DNA from 4 places in the Desulfovibrio desulfuricans genome. Region 2 is predicted to be linked to each of the others. Evidence: predicted binding sites of a transcription regulator. Region 2 holds the regulator's gene; each other region holds the start of a gene.
The links. The regulator sigma-54, encoded in region 2, starts transcription at its own class of promoters, with help from an activator protein. The targets are predictions, from matches to a motif close to CTGGCACGGNNNNTGCTT.
Positions count from the first base shown of each region.

Region 1: DDIC_RS08045 (ammonium transporter) is a predicted target of sigma-54. The motif match lies at 2,548-2,565, and genes of this name have one in related genera.
Region 3: flgB (flagellar basal body rod protein FlgB) is a predicted target of sigma-54. The motif match lies at 3,126-3,143, and genes of this name have one in related genera.
Region 4: DDIC_RS10340 (SHOCT domain-containing protein) is a predicted target of sigma-54. The motif match lies at 3,327-3,344, and genes of this name have one in related genera.

Region 1 covers NZ_CP036295.1:1,935,483-1,940,283, reverse strand. Annotated here, with positions in the region: gene DDIC_RS08055 (glutamine synthetase III) at 1-756, opposite strand, end outside; gene DDIC_RS08050 (P-II family nitrogen regulator) at 807-1,145, opposite strand; gene DDIC_RS08045 (ammonium transporter) at 1,174-2,382, opposite strand; gene DDIC_RS08040 (sigma-54 interaction domain-containing protein) at 2,929-4,539, opposite strand.
Region 2 covers NZ_CP036295.1:1,776,031-1,780,831, reverse strand. Annotated here, with positions in the region: gene DDIC_RS07415 (phosphoribosylformylglycinamidine synthase subunit PurQ) at 1-487, opposite strand, end outside; gene DDIC_RS07410 (CTP synthase) at 757-2,400, shown strand; gene rpoN (RNA polymerase factor sigma-54) at 2,700-4,121, shown strand; gene hpf (ribosome hibernation-promoting factor, HPF/YfiA family) at 4,158-4,697, shown strand.
Region 3 covers NZ_CP036295.1:1,302,801-1,307,601, forward strand. Annotated here, with positions in the region: gene feoB (ferrous iron transport protein B) at 1-1,346, shown strand, start outside; gene DDIC_RS05485 (thermonuclease family protein) at 1,473-1,961, shown strand; gene DDIC_RS05490 (hypothetical protein) at 1,992-2,414, shown strand; gene DDIC_RS05495 (3'-5' exonuclease) at 2,417-2,947, shown strand; gene flgB (flagellar basal body rod protein FlgB) at 3,188-3,601, shown strand; gene flgC (flagellar basal body rod protein FlgC) at 3,671-4,108, shown strand; gene fliE (flagellar hook-basal body complex protein FliE) at 4,165-4,611, shown strand.
Region 4 covers NZ_CP036295.1:2,479,474-2,484,274, reverse strand. Annotated here, with positions in the region: gene hisC (histidinol-phosphate transaminase) at 1-518, opposite strand, end outside; gene DDIC_RS10360 (universal stress protein) at 705-1,157, opposite strand; gene DDIC_RS10355 (hypothetical protein) at 1,456-1,971, shown strand; gene DDIC_RS10350 (periplasmic heavy metal sensor) at 2,176-2,748, opposite strand; gene DDIC_RS10345 (hypothetical protein) at 2,782-2,973, opposite strand; gene DDIC_RS10340 (SHOCT domain-containing protein) at 3,013-3,237, opposite strand; gene DDIC_RS10335 (ATP-binding protein) at 3,537-4,801, shown strand, end outside.

The DNA of each region.
Region 1 (4,801 bases), 160 kb from region 2:
CGAGGTCGCGCCCATCAGGGTGCGGCCAGCCAGCAGCAGGTCGGGACGCAGGGCGGCCAGGTTTTTGTCGACCAGAAAGTATTCCTGCTCCGGGCCCACATTGGCGCGCACATAGTTGGCCGAGGCGTTGCCAAAGAGCTTGAGAATACGCATGGCCTGACGCGACAGGGCCGAGATGGAGCGCATGAGCGGGATCTTGCGGTCAAGAGCTTCGCCCGAATACGAGTAGAAGTACGTGGGAATGTGCAGGGCAGCCCCGTAAGGAGAGGGGATGATGAATACCGGCACGGAAGGATCCCACGCGGTGTAGCCGCGGGCTTCAAACGTGGAGCGGATGCCGCCGGAAGGGAAGGATGAGGCGTCCGGCTCACCGCTGATCAGCATCTTGCCGGAGAACTCGCTGATAACCTGACCATCGACGGTGGGCGACAGAAAGGCGTCATGCTTTTCGGCAGTGAGGCCGGTCATGGGATGGAACCAGTGCGTGTAGTGCGTGGCGCCGTTTTCGATGGCCCAATCCTTCATGGCGTTGGCGACAACGTCGGCAATCTCGGGATTCAGGCGTTCGCCGTCGCGGATGGTCTTGGCCAGCTTTTTGAACACATCCTTGGGCAGACGCTTGCGCATGGTAGCGATGCCAAACACATAACGGCCAAAGATATCTTCTGCACTGCGACCCACTTCATCAGCACTGCTGGGGGTAACCGGCGCAGTGTTCACTACTTTGAACAATGCCTTTTTACGGGGGGAACTCATACCCGCGTCTCCTTTATCATTTTGTTGCTTAACACAGACGTAAACCCGGACTACAGAGCCTCGTCACCGCGTTCACCAGTGCGGATGCGGATAGCATCCATAACGTCACTGATGAAAATTTTACCGTCGCCGACCTGACCCGTGCGGGAGATGGAAACCACAGCGTTCAGAACCGTTTCGAGCATGTCATCGTGCAGCACCACTTCGAGCTTGATCTTGGGCAGGCAGTCCACCTGCATGGTCGTGCCGCGATACACTTCGGTATGCCCGCGCTGGCGACCAAAACCCTTGATTTCAACGTAGTTCAAGCCGTGGATGCCCATGTCGGTAAGCGTGTCCTTAACCTTGTCAAACATGCTGGGCCGGATGATGATTTCTAGCTTTTTCATAGGTCGTTCCTTTGCTGTTTCCCGTTGACTACAGGGAGTAGCCGCGTTCGTTGTGCTCGCTCAAATCGAGGCCGGTGAATTCCTCTTCAGGCGTAACCCGCAGGCCGACTACAGCGTCAACCACATAGAGGATGATTCGGGAAACAATGTAGCAATAACCCCAGGTAGCCACAATGGACACGATCTGGATCCAGGCCTGGCTGGGATTGCCGTAGAACAGGCCGTCGGTGTTGTTGATGGCGGCGCAGGCAAACAGGCCGGTAGCAAGCGCGCCCCAGGTGCCGCCGACGCCGTGGATGCCCACCACGTCAAGGGCGTCGTCGTAGCCAAACTTGTTCTTCAGCAGCACGCCGCCGTAGCAGATGATGCCGCCGACAAAACCGATGAGCATGGCGGGCAGCACTTCAACATAGCCCGCGCCGGGGGTGATGGCCACAAGCCCGGCCAGCGCGCCGGAGATGGCGCCAAGGCTCGTGGGCTTGCCGGTACGAATCCATTCAACGAGCATCCAGCCAAGAATACCGCAGGCAGAAGCCATATGGGTGGTTACAAGGGCCTGACCAGCAAGGGGACCGGAAGCCAGGGCGCTGCCAGCGTTAAAGCCGAACCAGCCAAACCACAGCAGGCCGCCGCCAAGAAGGGTGAGGGGCAGGTTGTTGGGCGTGGCGTGCGAAGCGCCGGTAGAAAGCCGCGGTCCAAGAGCCTGGGCACAGGCAAGAGCCGCCGCGCCGGAAGACATGTGCACAACCGCGCCGCCAGCAAAGTCAAGGGCGCCCATTTTGCTCATCCAGCCGCCGCCCCACACCCAGTGGGCCATGGGCGAGTAAACAAAGAGCAGCCACAAGCCAGAGAAAACAAGCATGGCGGAAAAGCGGATGCGCTCAGCGTAGGCGCCTGAAATAAGGGCCACGGTAAGAGCAGCAAACATGCACTGATAACCCATAAATACCGTGTGGGGCAGCTGCGCGGCAGCAGGAGCCGATTCACCACCAACACCCTTGAGGAAGAGGTAGGAAAGATCGCCGATTATGCCGCCCACATCTTCGCCAAAAGCCAGGGTGTATCCCACAATGGCCCAAAGTACAGAGATGAGCGCCAGCGCGCCGTAGCTGTGCATATGGGTGGACAAAATATTGCGGGAGCGAACAAGGCCACCGTAAAAGAGGGCTAGCGCCGGGGTCATCAGCATGACCATGGAGGCGCAGATCAGAATAAATGCAGTATCCGAGGCGTTCATACGGACATCCTTCAGCGTATTCGGATCCGGCGCGGGAGACAACGTGCTGCACGATGCAGCGGGCTGGGTCTCCGTCGTTCCGTTCCGCGTTTAAAAAAAACCTCATCCTCTGTGGGCGGCGCCATGCCCACCGCCACGATACAGCACCGCAGCAATGCCTTGTATAGGCATGAATTGTGCCAAAGCTGTTTCTGATGGGGCTCAATTTGCATAATATATTGATATATTTTAATTTAATTGTTTGGCTGGGTAAGGGGAGGGAATGCGGGCGATTGGCAGGAAAGAATAATTTCTACATTTGTGTTGAAAAAAAGAGCCCCCAAGATGCATCGTGTGGCAGCGTCTTGGGGGCGTACGTAAAAAATGATTAAAATAAGAGTATTACAGAAGTTTTTAAAGATTGTACAAAAATGTAGAAATTATTGTGTCAAGTTGGATTGTTTGAGAAGCTAATTATATAACAGCATAAAATACTTTGCTAATTTTATCTATTTGAGGATCGTTTTGCCATTTTTAAAAAATACTATTCAGTAGATTCGTCTTTTTCTACGCCTCTTCTTCCCTACGGTACACAGGCCGAAAAGCCTTGTAAGTGATGCCGTATTTTTTCATGCGCAGGGCCATGATTCTTTCTGTCAGACCCAGGCTGGCCGCGGCTTTACCCATCTGCCCCTGGCTGTATTCAAGGGCCTCGGTAATGGATGCCCGCTCCAGCTCGTCAAGCTGCTCCTGCAAGCTGCCAGATAGCCCTTGCCTGAGCAGGCCCGGCGCGTGTCCCGATGTAGCGGCGGCGGCGCGGTTGCCGTGCAGGGCGGGGGGCAGATGCTGGGGCAGTACAAGGCCCTCGCGTCCGAGCAGCAGCACGGCGCGCTCCATGACGTTTTCCAGCTCGCGGATGTTGCCCGGCCAGCTGTAGCGCTGCAGCATATCCATTACAGAAAGGGACAGGCGCACATTGCTGCGGCCATTGGCCAGCGCATATTTTTTTATGAAATGGTTGGCCAGCGGCAGGATGTCTTCTGGCCGGAAGCTCAGAGGCGGCAAAAATATGGGAAACACATTGAGACGGTAGAAAAGGTCGCGTCGGAAGGTTTCTTCTTCGACCATTTTTTCCAGATCGCGGTTGGTGGCGGTGATAAAGCGCACGTCAACGTAGTGGGTTTCCATGCCGCCCAGACGCTCAAAGGCCCTCTCTTGCAGCACACGCAGCAGTTTTGCCTGGGTCATGAGTGAGAGTTCGCCTACTTCATCCAAAAACAGCGTGCCGCCGTTGGCAAGTTCAAAGCGCCCCTTGCGGGTAGCGTTGGCCCCGGTAAAGGCCCCGCGTTCATGCCCGAACAGCTCGCTTTCAATGAGGTTTTCAGGCAGGGCGGCGCAGTTGAGCGAGATAAAGGGCTTGTTGGCGCGCGTGCTGCCCGCGTGGATGGACCGCGCGGCAAGCTCCTTGCCCGTGCCGGATTCTCCCTGCAAAAAAACCGTCGTGCTTGACGGAGCCACCTGGGCTATCTGTGCGTAAACCTTTTGCATTACTTCAGAATTGCCCACAAAACCGCGCGGCCGTAGGGGGGAGGAGGCTTCCTCGTCCATGCGTCCCTGTGATTCAAGGGCTGCATGCCCAAGCAGGGTAGAAATGATGGTGAGCAGGCGCATTTCGTCTTCAAGCGTGGCGTCGTCCACCAGCAGATGGTCAACCGAAAGCGCGCCCACAACCTGATCGTTGAGGCGGATGGGCACGCAGATAAACGAAATACCCTCTTTGCCCAGATCGCGTGAACGGGTGCGGTTCAGAAACAGCGGCTCTTCGGAAACATTAGATATATACATGGAGCGCCCGGTTTCGATAACGCGCCCGGTGATGCCCTCGCCTCGCACATAGCGGCCTCGGCGGGCCTCTGCCGGTTTGAGACCGTAGGCCGCCTCAATGCGGATTTCGCCGCTGTTGGGCGAGATAAGCGTGATGGCCCCGCGCATCATGTGCAGGTGCTCGGCCATAAGCTGCAGCGCCTTGTTCAGGGCAACGCCCACATCGGTAGCCGAGTTGACCACGTTGGACAGGTCCAGAAGGAGGCGCAGCTGCTCTTCGCGGTGGCTGTCCACACTGGCGGATGCGCGAGATACGTTGCCTGAACGGGAGGTTGTAGCGCCGGATTTTTGCATGGCTTGCTTATACCTCAGGCCGGGGCAAACTTGCAATGCGTCAGGGGTTTATGGCCCGCAGGGTAGGGCGAGACTGTACCCTGCCAGTGGTGTATATCTGCCCCGCCCCAAACTTGCAGGTAAGCAACTGGCGGCAACTGCATAGGGCGGGCTACCGTGCCTTTTGCACTGTAAGTGCGGTGAAGTCTGCCGACCATTATATATGATAAGCCGCCGCGTACAGGCTCTGGATAACCGGGTTGCATTGCAGCGTTGGATGACG
Region 2 (4,801 bases):
AGAGCAGGGGAAGGTTTTTGGTAAACACGCAGGGGCTTGCCGCGTTGGGCAGCAGATGCACCCAGCGGTCTTCAAACCGGGCGGAATCGTTGTTGCCAAGCGAGACCTGGCGTTCAAAGCGCTGGCCGCCAAGCGCGGGCAGCACGCCCAGCTTGACCAGCAGCTGAAACCCGTTGCAGATGCCCAGAATCAGCTTGCCCTCATCCAAAAACTCGCGCAAGCTCTGGAGCAGGGCCGCGCCCGCGTCGTCCTTGAGGTAGCGCCAGCGCATGGCCGCAGCCTGGGCGGCGCCGAGATCGTCGCCATCAAGAAACCCGCCGGGAAAAACCAAAAAATGATAGTCTGCAAGGCGAACCTTGGCCGCCACCAGATCGGAAAAATGCACCACGTCAGCCTTGTCGGCCCCGGCCAGACGGGCGGTGTGGGCGGTTTCCATATGAGAGTTTGTGCCGTAGCCGGTGATGACCAGTGTATTGACCGTACCCATGCGGGGGAAGCCTCCTTGGCTTGCAACGCGGATATTTCCGGCCAGGCATGCGCTTAGCCGTACGTGCTGTTGCCTGTAATAACCCGGCTGTCCGTCATCTGGCATGCAAATGCCGAGAATGTCCGGGCCGCCTGTTGGGCACGCACGCTGAAAAGGGAATAACACATTACTTAGCTTGTTTTACTTAGTCAATGCTAGCCAAAAAATTCAATTCAGGTTAAAACTGTTTGGTTGAACCACTCAACATACCCAAGTACAGGTGGAAGGCCATGAAAACTAAATACATTTTTGTGACGGGCGGCGTGTTGTCGTCGTTGGGCAAGGGCCTTGCGGCCGCGTCTCTGGGCGCGCTGCTGCAAACGCGCGGGCTTACGGTAACCATCCAGAAGCTTGATCCTTACATCAATGTTGACCCCGGCACCATGAACCCGTTCCAGCACGGCGAGGTATTTGTTACCGACGACGGCGCGGAGACGGATCTGGATCTTGGGCATTACGAGCGCTATCTCAATGTGCCCATGTCGCGGAAGAACAACACCACCTCCGGCGCCATTTACAACCATGTGATCGCCAAGGAACGGCACGGCGATTACCTGGGCGCGACCGTGCAGGTTATTCCGCACATCACCGACGAGATCAAAACCGTGGTGCTCTCCCTCTCTGAAGGCGAAGACGCGCCGGATGTCGCCATCATTGAAATCGGCGGCACTGTGGGCGATATTGAAGGCCTGCCCTTTCTTGAGGCCATCCGTCAGCTCAGGTCCGACCTTGGGCGCGACAACTGCCTGAACATTCACCTCACCCTGGTGCCTTACCTGCGCAGCGCCGGCGAGCACAAGACCAAGCCCACCCAGCACAGCGTCAAGGAACTGCTCTCCATCGGCATTCAGCCCGACATCATTTTGTGCCGCTGCGAGCAGAGCATCCCCGAAGAACTGCGCCGCAAGATCGCCCTGTTCTGCAACGTGGACCAGGACGCCGTGTTCTCTTCGGTTGATGTAAACAACATCTATGAAGTGCCGCTCAAGTTTTACGAAGAAGGCTTTGACCAGAAGGTGGCCATCATGCTGCGCCTGCCCGCGCGCAACGCCCACCTTGAAGCCTGGGAAAAGCTCATCAGCGACTGCGCCAACCCCAAGGGCAAGGTTACCATTGCCATTGTGGGCAAGTACGTTGACCTCAAGGAGGCTTACAAAAGCCTGCACGAGGCCCTCATTCACGGCGGCGTGGCCAACCGTGTCGAGGTGGAACTGCGCTACGTCAACTCTGAAAACGTGGACGAGAGCAACGCGGCGGACTCCTTCAAGGGTTGTCACGGCATTCTCGTGCCCGGCGGCTTTGGCTACCGGGGCGTGGAAGGCAAGATTGCCGCCATCCGCTACGCCCGTGAAAACAAGGTTCCTTTCTTTGGCATCTGCCTTGGCATGCAGTGCGCGGTTATCGAATTTACGCGCCACGTGGCCGGGCTTGACGATGCCAACTCTGAAGAATTCAACCCCCTGTCAGACCACAAGGTCATTTACCTTATGACCGAGTGGTTCGACTTCCGCACCAAGAATGTGGAAAAGCGCGACGCGGGCAGCGACAAGGGCGGCACCATGCGCCTTGGCTCGTACCCCTGCAAGGTTGCGCCCGACACCAAGGCCTTTACCGCTTACAAAAAAGGCATGGTGGACGAGCGCCATCGGCATCGCTACGAATTCAATAATGCCTTCAAGGATCTGCTGGCCGAAAAGGGCATGGTTTTCAGCGGTACGGCCCCTGACGATTCGCTGGTGGAAATTATCGAGCTCAAGGACCATCCTTGGTTTCTTGGCTGCCAGTTCCACCCCGAGTTCAAGTCGCGTCCCATGAACGCGCATCCTTTGTTCCGCGAATTTATCACAGCGGCGAAAAAGTTCGCCAAAGTATAACCAACGCAGCACCTGTTGCGGCGCAGGCGTCGGTTTTTTACCAGACTTGGGTATCGCAAAATCGCGCAAAAAAGGGGAGGGCTTTTGCCTTCCCCTTTTTGTATGCGGCAGTTTTTTTCAATGTCGCAAAAGCCGCGTCAGCGCTTGTTTTTGCGGGGTACCAGAGCCGCGCAAAACTCTTTGCGACGTGAAGTTGAGCTTGCAACTGTTAGCTATTGCATAATTTTTGCACATATGGCACACTACTTGTAAACAGATAATTCTATAGCCCGATGGCACGTTAAGGCAAAAGAGCACTCATGGCACTGGAACTACGGCAGCAACTGAAGCTGACACAGCAACTGGTAATGACCCCGCAATTGCAGCAGGCAATCAAACTGCTGCAGCTCTCACGCGTGGAGCTTCTGGAAACTGTACAGCAAGAGCTGCTTGAAAATCCCTTTCTCGAAGAATCCACGATCAATGACGACGCCTCTGCAGAGCAGCCGGACGATCGCGAGGGCCCCAAGGAAGAAGTCTACGACAAGGAACTGGCCAAGGACGCTGACTGGGAGGATTATCTCGGTGAGTTTGCCAGTACCCCCCGCCTTTCGCAGTCGCGCGAGTTTGAGCTTGCCGAAGAAATTTCGCCTCTCGAGGCCCGCTATGCGGCCAAGCCGACCCTTGACGGGCATCTGCTGTGGCAGCTGCGCCTCTCTGACATGACGGAAGAGCAAAAGGGCATCGGTGAGATCATTATCGGCAACCTGTCGTCCGCCGGGTATCTGCAGGCCACCCTTGACGAAGTGGCCGACATGGCCAAGACAACCCCCGACGCCGTTTTGCCTGTGCTGGAAAAGTTGCAGCGGTTCGACCCTGTCGGCGTTGCCGCACGCGACGCCCGCGAATGCCTGATGGTGCAGATAAAGAGCCTCAACTACGCGCGCGACCCCATCCTTGTGGAACTGGTGGAGGCGCACCTGGAGGACCTGGAGGCCAAGCGCTACAAGCCCCTGCTGCGCAAGTTCAAGCTCGATATGGACGAGCTCAAGGAATACCTGGACATCATCCAGAGTCTTGACCCGTTGCCGGGCGCCAGCTTTGGCGGCGGCGAGCCCACCTATGTGAGTCCCGACGTATTTGTGTACAAGATGGGCGATGAATTTGTCATTTTGCTCAACGACGACGGTCTGCCGCAGCTGCAGCTCTCGGCCATGAGCCAGATGAACATAGGCGGCAACGAGCAGGAAAAAGACTACTGCTCGGAAAAAATCCGCTCCGCCTCGTGGCTCATCAAGAGCCTGTACCAGCGCCAGCGCACGCTGTACAAGGTTATGGAAAGTATTGTGCGCCACCAGCAGCCTTTTTTTGAAGACGGCGTCACCAAGCTTGCGCCGCTTATTCTCAAAGACATCGCCGACGACATCAGCATGCACGAATCAACGGTAAGCCGCATAACCACCAACAAGTATGTGGCCACGCCGCACGGCATCTTTGAGTTGAAGTTTTTCTTTAACAGCGGGCTTGAGCTGGACGACGGAAGCCAGGTTGGCTCGGAAAGCGTCAAGGCGCTGATCAAGAAATTCATCTCTGAGGAGGACACGAGGTCTCCCCTCAGCGATGAGCGTATCGGTGAAATGCTCAAGGAGCGTCTCAAGGTCAATATTGCGCGGCGTACGGTGGCCAAATACCGCACGGCGCTTGATATTCCCTCTTCGTCAAGGCGCAAGGATCATTTCTGATTCCCCGCCGAGTGGCACCCTACTTAGGAGGAACATATGAACATCTCATTTGCTTTCAAGAACTTTGAAGCCTCCGAACACCTCAAGAAGTATGCCCGTCGTCGCATGGAAAAGCTGGGACGGTTTTTTGGCAAGGCCTCTGGCCTGGAAGTGGTAGTTGTGCTTACCGTTGACAAGTTTCGCCATCGCTGCGAAGTGACCGTTACCGGCGAAGGGTTGCACATCAACGCCACGGAGCAGACCTCTGACATGTATGCCGCCATCGACCTTGTGACCGACAAGGTTGAATCGCAGATCAAGCGTCAGGTGGCCCGCGTCAAGGCCCAGAGACGGCACGCCCGCGATACGGATGTGGACGTGTTTACCTATAATCTTGATGCTGATGCGGACACGCAGCAGCCCGTTGACGGCACCGACCGTCTTGCCACCAAGCCTCTGCATCTGGATGAGGCGCTCATGCAGCTTGATTCCATCGGCAGCGAGTTTCTGGTGTTCTTTAATGCAGAAAACAACCGCATCAATGTGGTGTACCGCACCAAGGTCAGCGGCTACGCCCTTATTGACCCAGTGTTGTAACAATCCATAAGGTACAGTGGGGCGGGCCTGTTGTGGTTCGCCCCACTTCGAATGCTCCCCTGCGGTCGCCCTGCAAATATTTCAAACGATAATGCGGGCGGACC
Region 3 (4,801 bases), 470 kb from region 2:
GTCTGGCCCTTTCGGACAAGCTGGACAAGGTGCTCACCAACGCGCTGCTTGGACCGCTGATCATGGTCGGCGTGCTGTACCTGATGTTTCAGGTAACCTTTACCCTGGGCGCATACCCGCAGGGCTGGGTTGAAGACGGCTTTAAGCTGCTTGGCTCGCTGTTTACAACCCTGCTGCCCGAAGGGCTCGCGCAGTCACTTATCGTTGACGGCATCATCGCGGGCGTGGGCAGCGTGGTTAGCTTTGTGCCGCTGATCCTCATCATGTTTGCGCTCATCTCCTTTATGGAAGACAGCGGCTACATGGCCCGCGTGGCCTACATGATGGATCGTGTTTTCCGCTTTTTTGGCCTGCACGGCGCATCTGTCATGCCGTACATTATCGCTGGCGGTATTGCAGGCGGTTGCGCCATCCCCGGCGTCATGGCCACCCGTACCTTGCGCAGCCCCAAGGAAAAACTGGCAACCCTGCTTACGCTGCCCTATATGACCTGCGGCGCAAAACTGCCCGTGTTTCTGTTGCTGGCCGGGGCCTTTTTTCCCGACAATGCCCCCACGGTCATGTTCGTCATGATGATTACAGGCTGGGTCATGGCTCTGCTGGTGGCACGTCTGCTGCGCTCGTCCATCGTCAAGGGCGAATCCACCCCCTTTGTCATGGAGCTGCCCCCGTACCGCATGCCCACACTCATGAGCCTGCTGCTGCACTGCTGGGAACGCGCCTGGATGTATCTTAAAAAGGCCGGTACGGTGCTTGTGGCCATCTCTGTGCTCATCTGGGCTGCCATGACCTTTCCCGGTCTGCCCGAAGACAAGTCGGCCCCTTACGACACCCAGATCACCCAGCTGGAAGAAAAGCTGGCCGCCTTTGCAGAGGGCGACAAAGCCCGCGCCCCTATTGAAGAAGAACTGGGCAACGTGCGCAACGAGCTTAAAGAAGAACAGTTGGCGTATTCCGTGGCTGGCCGTCTTGGCAAGGCTGTGGAACCAGCCACCAGGCCCATGGGTTTTGACTGGCGTACCGACATAGCCCTGATCGCCGGTGTGGCTGCCAAGGAGGCCGTTGTGGCCACCATGGGCACGGCCTACGCCATGGGCGACCAGGACCCCGAAGACGCCGCCCCCCTGGCCGACCGCCTCAAGGCTGAAGAGGGCTGGTCAAAGGCTACCGCGCTCGCGCTCATGCTCTTTGTGCTGCTGTATTCGCCCTGCTTCGTGGCCCTTGTGGTCATACGGCAGGAGGCTGGCAGCTGGGGCTGGGTGGCCTTCAGCATACTGTTCAACACCGGGTTGGCCTATGCCGTGGCTACGGCTGCCTACCAGCTCGGACGTGTCGCCTGGGGGTAGCCTGACTTCGGTTTACTGATTGGATTTCCCCCTTTTTATCTCCTGTGCCGCCTGCCTTGACAAAGGTCTGGCGGCACAGGCATTATCTGGCAGTACAATCTGCAAGATGTTGCGGGGGATTTTTTAATGCTTATCCGGCTGTTGACATTTATCGTCTTTATTATTTCCACTGCGCTTCCTGCAGTTGCAGAGACCACCTGGACTGCGTATGTGGTAAATGTGGAAGATGGCAATACCATTTCTGTAAGCACCAAGCACGGCAGCGATGAACCGGAAGCGGTTTTGATTTTTTACGGCATCGAGGCCCCCAGCCATAACCAGCCCTTTGGCCCCGAGGCCGTGGCCTACCTGAAGAGCGTCATGCCCAAGGGTACCAAGGTCGGCGTTGAAACGGTGGGACAGCTTGAAGCTGGGCCCATTGCAGCGCTGGTGCAGGTGGGTGGCGATTCCATCAACTACAAGATGGTGATGGGAGGTCTGGCCTGGGTGGACAGGCAAAAGTGCAGGGCCATTTTTTGTCGGCGCTGGCTTATTCAGGAACACCAGGCTGTGGTTGACAGGCGCGGCATCTGGAGTTTGAATATGAGCACCCCACCTTGGCAGTGGGGCCGCTGACAAATCGTCATACCCCCAAAAGGAGCGCTTATGGAAGTTACAGGTTCCGAAGAATTGCGCGAATTTCTTGACTCGTGGCAGGACGACCCGCTCAACATAAAGAAATCGTTTACGGAATACATGGAGTTTCTGGCTGCGCACAGTAATGTAAGCTTTACCTTTAAGGCCCGGCCTGGCGTCAGCTACTCGTTGCGCGCGCGGCACAGCATCCAGACCAAACGAGTGCTCTTTGTGCTGCTGGACGTTGTGGACGACGAACCCGCAAGCCGCTGGCTTTCCATATGTTTTTATGACGACATGGTGACAGACCCCGCCGACAAGGGCGACTTTGTGCCCGGCGGCCTCATGGGCGAGGACGCCCGCTGCTTTAACCTTGAGGACGACGATGCCGTCATGCGCGACTATATCAGGGCGCGTCTGGCCGAGGCCGCCCGCAAAGCCGCAAAAGAGTAAGTGTGCTTTCTACAGATATATGCAGCAGTGTAGCCATTGACTTTGAAACTTCAGGCTACTCGGCCCACAGCGCTTGCGCCGTGGGCCTTGCTCGTATTGAGCAGGGCAGGGTGACCGATGTTTTTTACAGCCTTATCAGGCCGCCGTCGTCGCGGATAATGTTTACAGAGATACACGGCCTGACCTGGCCCATGCTTAAGGACGCGCCAACCTTTGCCGAAGTGTGGCCCCAGATGCAAACCTTTTTTGAAGGGGCGACGCATCTGCTTGCGCACAATGCCTCGTTTGACAGGCGCGTGCTGGCCGCCAGCTGTCAGGCTGCGGGCCAGCGCGAACCGCGCACGCCTTTTTTGTGCACGCTTAAAGGATCCCGGCGCAGTCTGCCGCTTGCCTCCAAAAAACTCAGCAGCGTGTGCTCCTATTTTGGCATCGCGCTGAATCATCATCACGCTGGCTCCGATGCCGAGGCCTGCGCACGCATCTATCTGCAGCTGCGTTCGCTGGGCGTTACCGACGCCCAGATGCGGCTGTAGCTCCAGCTGTCCCAATTCATAGCGCCGATTTGCCCGCCCGTTTTTTCGGGCGGGTTTTTTTGTTGCCGGCCCCTGAGCTTCTCCCTGTCTTGCTCCATCCTTGCGCCTTGCTGTCAAAATACTGTCCATCAGTGGCGTATGCTGCGTTAACTTACTGTAATTAAATGAATTATTAGTAATGGAACGCTTGTTGCTATAAACTTGGCAAGCAGATTTCCGTGAATCACGGGGGTACGAATAATGAAATCAATGTTCAATATGGAAATTGGCCTTGTGGGCAAGGTCATGGATATGCAGCTGCAGCGGCAGAACATCATTTCGGGCAACATCGCCAACGTCGAGACGCCCAACTACAAGCCGCGCGAGCTGACCTTTGAAAAAGAGCTGCAGTCGGCTCTGGGCCTTGACGCCAGAGGCGAGATGACCCGCACCGAGGCGGGCCACATGCCCACGGCCTTCAGCCCGGATTCCTTTGGTCCGCAGTGGGATATGGCGGTCAAACCCCGCGTTGTCCACGGCGAAGACCGCGTGAATATTGATAAGGAAATGGCGCGACACGCCAAAAACCAGTTGCAGTATACGGCGCTTACCCAGGTGATGACCAAGTCTTTTGAAGGCTTGAACACCATCATTCAGGACGGCAAGCAGGCCTGATTTTTTGCCCGCCGCCGCGTCCCATGCGCGGCATAGCCGGAGAGGCAGCGGGCAGCGTAGGAGGAAGCCATGGACTTCATGACGGCATTTGACATCAGCGCGTCGGGCCTTGCAGCCGACCGCACCCGCATCAACACCATTTCGATGAACCTGGCCAACGCCAAGACCACGCGTACGCCCCAGGGCGGGCCGTACCGCCGCCGCAGCGTGGTGCAACAGACGGCGGATGTGGATGATCCTTTTTCCATCCACATGCGTTCGGCTCTCGACAGGGCGGTGCAGGGCGTGCGCGTATCGGCCGTAACCATGGACAACCGCCCCTTCAAGCGGGTGTACGAACCCGGCAACCCCGACGCCAATGCCGAAGGGTATGTGATGTATCCCGATATCAACGTGGTAGAGGAAATGGCCAACCTCATGACCGCCCAGCGCAACTATGAGGCCAACGTCACAACTGTGGACGCCGTCAAGGGCATGTTTGTCAAGGCTCTGGATATCGGCAGATAGGTTTTGGCTACGGTTGCGGCATAGAAAACGAATTTTTGCGAAGCGCGGAGGTTGTCATGAGTATCCAGGCAGTTGGCATGAAGGCGTACAGCGAGGCCATACAGAATTTCAGCAAGGTTCAGGGCAGCCTGCAGCAGGGCGCTTCTGTCGGGGGGCAGTCCCAGTTTGCCAAAACGCTTGATCAAAGCCTGCTGCGCGACAGCGTGGACCGTGGCGAAAACTTTGGCGCCCAGGCCGATTTTATCAAGTATCCTACGCAGGCGCACACCCAGGTAACGCCGCAAAACAGCTTTTCGGGCACGATCAAAAATTCGCTCAACAAGGTCAACGAACTCGATAATGCCAAAAACCTCGCCATCGACGATTTTGCCTCGGGCCGCACGCAAAACGTGCACGAGCTCATGATCACCATGCAAAAATCCAGCATGGCCATGAAGCTTACCTCGGCTGTGCGCGGCAAGGTGCTTGAAGCATATAAAGAAATTTCCAGAATGCAGTTCTGATTTTTTTCCTTTCCGCACGCACTCCTGAACGTCAGGTCCCTCCCACGGCTCAGCCTCGGGAGGGATTTGACGTTTTAGGCGTCACAAATTTGAACATGCTGCCATGGTTATAAAAAGATTATTTTATTATAGGTAGTTATCAAGTGGCATGGCAATTGCTTTGGCATGGCATATGTCCGGCCAAAGCGCC
Region 4 (4,801 bases), 700 kb from region 2:
GGGCAGTAGCCGGACGGGTTGTCGGGCGTGGTCACAAAAACAATGCGCGTGTTTTCGTCCACCAGGTCGAGCAGGGCGGCAAAGTTGAATGAAAAGTCTTTTTCAAGCGGCTGTCGCCTGATCTCCACCCCGCAGATGCGCCCCTGTATGGGATAAATGCTGAAACAGGGATTGAAGCACACGATATTGTGCGTGCCCGGTATGGCCAGTATGCGTATAAGCAGGTCGATGATTTCATCCGAGCCGTTGCCTATGACCAGGCGGCGTTCGTCCACGCCGTGTCGCTTGCCCAATGCCCTCGCCACCCGGGGATTGCCCCCCTGCGGATAGCGGAAAGCCCCCGAGGCGTGGCGCACTACGGCTTCCTGAGCCAGAGGCGGCATGCCAAGAGGGTTTTCATTGCTGGCCATCTTGATGACCTGGGGCAAGTTGTACTTTTCCTGGATTTCGGCAATGGAAAGGCCCGGAACATAGGCCTTGAGGGCCGTAATTTCCTGGCGCACACTGATCTCGGACATGATTACTCCACCAGTATCGCCCGGCAGGGCGAAGCTTCAGGGCAGCGCGTCGGCGCAAGATGGCTTGGTTGTTTACCCTAATATGTTTCAGCCAACAAGCCGCTACGGTGCAACGGCTTGTTGGCTGAAAAGATTTTAAAAAACAGATGGTTGCTCTACGGCAGACGCTATCTGGCCGGGGGGCTGCTATTCCGCAGGTTCGGTGGGGCGCACCGTCAGCACAGGCATGTCGGCGTTTTTGACAACCTTTTCCGCAACAGAACCGAAGAGAATACGGTCGATTCCCTTGCGTCCATGGGTGCCCATAACGATAAGGTCGGCCTTTTCTTCTCTGGCGCGGTTGAGGATTTCTTCAGCGGCGTAACCGATGAGCACCTGTCCCTTGGCTTCGACGCCCACAAAATTTTCGGCGACAAAGGATTCCATGGACTTTTCGGCGCCGGTGACGATTTCGCCTACGAAGTTTTCAATGGTGTTGGGCGGCACATGAAAGCCAACGTACTGACTCAGCGAAGGGGCGGTGTACACTACAAGCACGCTGGCGCTGAGGCCCTTGGCAAGAAGCACCGCATACTCGGCAACTTCCTTGCTGTGTTCGGAAAGGTCTACCGCGCAAAGAATCTTCTTGATTTCCTTCATGGCAAACTCCTGTTCCCCTCTATACGGCAGATTGATTGGCGGGCGGGCAGAATGGGGGGCTACCAGAGGGGTATGATTTTGGTGTTGCAGCCTTATCCTTTGCCTTCACCTAACATTAATGGTAGTTTTTTTCAGCACAATAGACAAGACATTTCACCTAACGCCGCAAAGGGGCAGGGAAAATTTTTCCCGCGCGCCTCGCGGGACTGTGCAAAATCAGCCTGTTATGGTGTGGTGCGGTTGTGGCAAGGTTTTTGCATCTTTTTCGCAACGGCAGTACGCCAACCCTGGAGGCGACATGAAAGTTACCAACGACCAACTTGAGGCGCTGTTACGGCAGCAAAGCCAGTCCTCAGGCTCCACACGCCCGCAAAAGACGCAGGCGGGGGGCTTTGAGGCTGCTTTGACCGAGCAGTTGGGCCTTGACAATGCCGTCGCATCTTCCACGTTTTCCACTGCTGCAGCGGGCCAGACCTCGCAGGCTTCGATGATCAGCCAGATGCTGCTGGGCACTACCCAGGCAGAACCGGCCGATATGGATGACGATGTCATCCAGAGCGCCTTTTCTCAGGCCTCTGGCACGCTGGATATGTGGGATTCGTACGTTAACGCCCTGGGCTCGTCGGGGCAGGATGGATCTTTGCGCGAAGCCTATTCTCTTTTGCAGGGCATAGACGGGCAGGTTTCCGCACTCAAGACCAATACGGCCGCCGTGCGCGGTCAGAATACCGGTCTTGATTCACTGGTCAACGAGCTTGACGTGATGACCGCGACGGAAAAATTCAAGTTTAACAGGGGCGACTACAACTCATAGCCGTCTTGACAGAAGATCCGCCGTGAAATCAGGGTTTCGCGGCGGATTTTGACCGATGCAAAGCCGTCTGCTTTTTCGAAAGCGGGCGGTTTTTTGTATATGGGCTAACTACGGCGCACTCCCCCGCAGCCGCCAGACTGCGAGGGAGCGTGTGGTAATGGCGCATAGCCTGGCAGTTGGCCGCGCCATGGTAAACTGCTGCGCTTACTTGTTGCCGGTGGTGGAAGACGGCACGGCATTGTCGGCGGCGTTGCCTGCCAGGCCGGGGCAGTCGCCGTTGCCCATCATGCCGTTACCCATCATGCCGTGACCCATGCCATGGCCCATACCCCGTCCCATGCCCCGGCCCATGCCGTGCCCGGCCATAAATGGAATACCCTTGTCAGACATCTGCTTGAGCATATCGGCGCGGGCTGCGTACAGCTTGGCGTCGATTTCGCGCAGATCCTTCTGGGCTGCCTTGACTCGGGCGTCGTCAGGCTTTGCGTCAGCAGCGGCAAGGTTATTCAGCTCGGCCATCTTGGCAAAATGCTGCTGCAGGGTGGGTTGCATTTTTTCCGCAAAGTTCTGGTGTAGCTGCTGCATGGCGGTTTGCTGCTCATTGGTCAGGCCCATGCCGTAACCCATGCCGCCGTGCCCCATGCCGTAGCCCGTTCCGGGGCCCATGCCTGCGGGGCCGTGCCCGTCTCCGTTCTGGGCAGAAGCAACACCCGCAATGCCAAGAAAGATAGCAAGGGTAAGGGCCGCGCCGGAGGTAACGATTTTGGAGGTCTTCATGGTAGTGTATCCTTTTTGCTTGAGATGATTTGGTTAATTGCGCCAGGACGTTGCTGTCGCCGGGCCTTGGCAGTTTGATCCGTAGCCGTGCGCGCCGTTTTGCCCGTTGCCGCACCATGGTGATTCTGGTTGCGTTGCGGCCTCGCTTGCCTCTGAGGCTGTCACAGCCAGCGCCAGGGCAAAGGCAAGCGCGGCAAGAATAAGGGTCAGTTTGAAAGTGCTCATACCTGTTCCTGCTTTTTTAGCGGTTGAGCGCATTGCGGCTTAGATGGCGTTTTTCAGTTTTTCGTATTCTTCAAGCGATATTTCGCCCGAAGCAAGCCGCTTTTTTAGAATGGACAGAGAATCTGCTGAGTCCATGTTATTCTTCTTTTGTGGTATGATCCTGCTGATAAAAACAGCTGCAAGAGAAACGATCAGAATCATGAACATAAGGTGCGTCATGCCGTTTCCCCATCCCATTACGCTTCCTATATCGCAGCCGTACATATCAGTTTCCTCTATTTGACGTTGCGCCGTCAGTTGTAATTAATGCCTGCTGATGGTTGCTGCGTTTTTAGCGCCATTTGCTGTTGTATGAGCAAAGGACGTGCCAACTGTTGCTGTGCTTCTTAACATGCTTAAATATAAGATGTATTTTTTTATGTGACTGTGGAGCTTGGGGGCATGAGTTTGAGCACTGCCCGTTTTTTACTCACCTGCGCTGGATAGTGTCCAAATTTTACCAGGGGGCTTGCGCGGTGGGTAAAAAATACATAATTTAATGCTGCGCCGTAGAGGAACCAGTCATGAAATCTTTCCGCCTGTCTTTATCACGCAGTCTGTCGCGCATGGGGCTTTCGCCCTGGATGCTGCTGGGCGCGGCCCTTATTCTGGGGCTTACGCTGGCGGGTATTTCCGTGCGCAGCAACCAGCGTGAACGGGCTTTTATGGTCCATAATCTCATCGACAGGGCCGAAGCGCTCATCTGGGCGCTGGAGGCCGGAACCCGCACCGGGCTGCGTCTCAGCCCCGGCGCGGTGCTGGGCATGCGCCCTCTGCTGACCGAAACCGCCCGCCAGCCCGGCATTTTGTATATGGCCGTGACCGACACCAGCGGCGCTGTTCTGGCGCAGAGCGGCGACAGCCCCCTGCCCCCCGGTCAGCCCGGCGATGCGGGGCGCGATCTGGCGGCAACGTCCATGCGGGTTCAGGCTCAGGATGTTCCCCCTCTGGCCGACGTTGGGGACAGACCCATGTGGCGGGTGCGCAACAAGGACGGCAAGGAAGTATTTGAAGTATTTCGTGCATTTGCTCCGTTGAGTCGTGCGCACGGGCAGCATATGGGCGGGGGGCACGGATCCCACGGCATGGGCATGATGGGCGGCATGATGGGGATGCTTGGGGCGGACGGGCTTGCCGGGCCGGATGGCCGCCCTGGCGCAGCTGACGGTTTTGGAGCGCCCGACCCCAGGGACGCATTTGGCGACGCTCCGCCGCCGCCCATGGGCGGTTTTGGCGGGCGACCAGGCCCAGAAGCACCGCGTCAGGTGGTGGGTGTTGCGCTGGTCGGCTTTGACGCGCGCCCTTTTGAGGACGCTTTGGCGCAGGACGCCCGCAATAACCTGCTTTCGGCCGCGCTGGCGGCAGCACTTGGTCTGGCCGGTTTTGTTTCACTGTTCTGGGTGCACAACAACCGGCGCTGGCAGCGTATTTTGCGCGATCAGCAGGCCATGGCGGCCGAGGTTGTGGCCAGCCTGCCTCTGGGGCTTGTGATCAGCGATCCCGCAGGCCGCATCGCCATGATCAACGATGCGGCGCTTGGCATGTTTGGCAAAAAACGCCACGAGATATTGCCCGCGGAGAACTCCGGCCCGCAAAACGGCCAGCAGGGCAGCTCCCATGCCCACAAGCAGGCAAGCCCTCTGGCAAGCCTGCCGGGTCTGCCATGGGATTCACTGACAGACAAGATGTCCCACGGCGCGCGCATCTTGGAGCAGGAGACGGCGCTGGCCGTTGCCGGGGCAAAACCGCTGACCGTCAACCTTGGCGGAGCGGCCATACGCAATGAAGA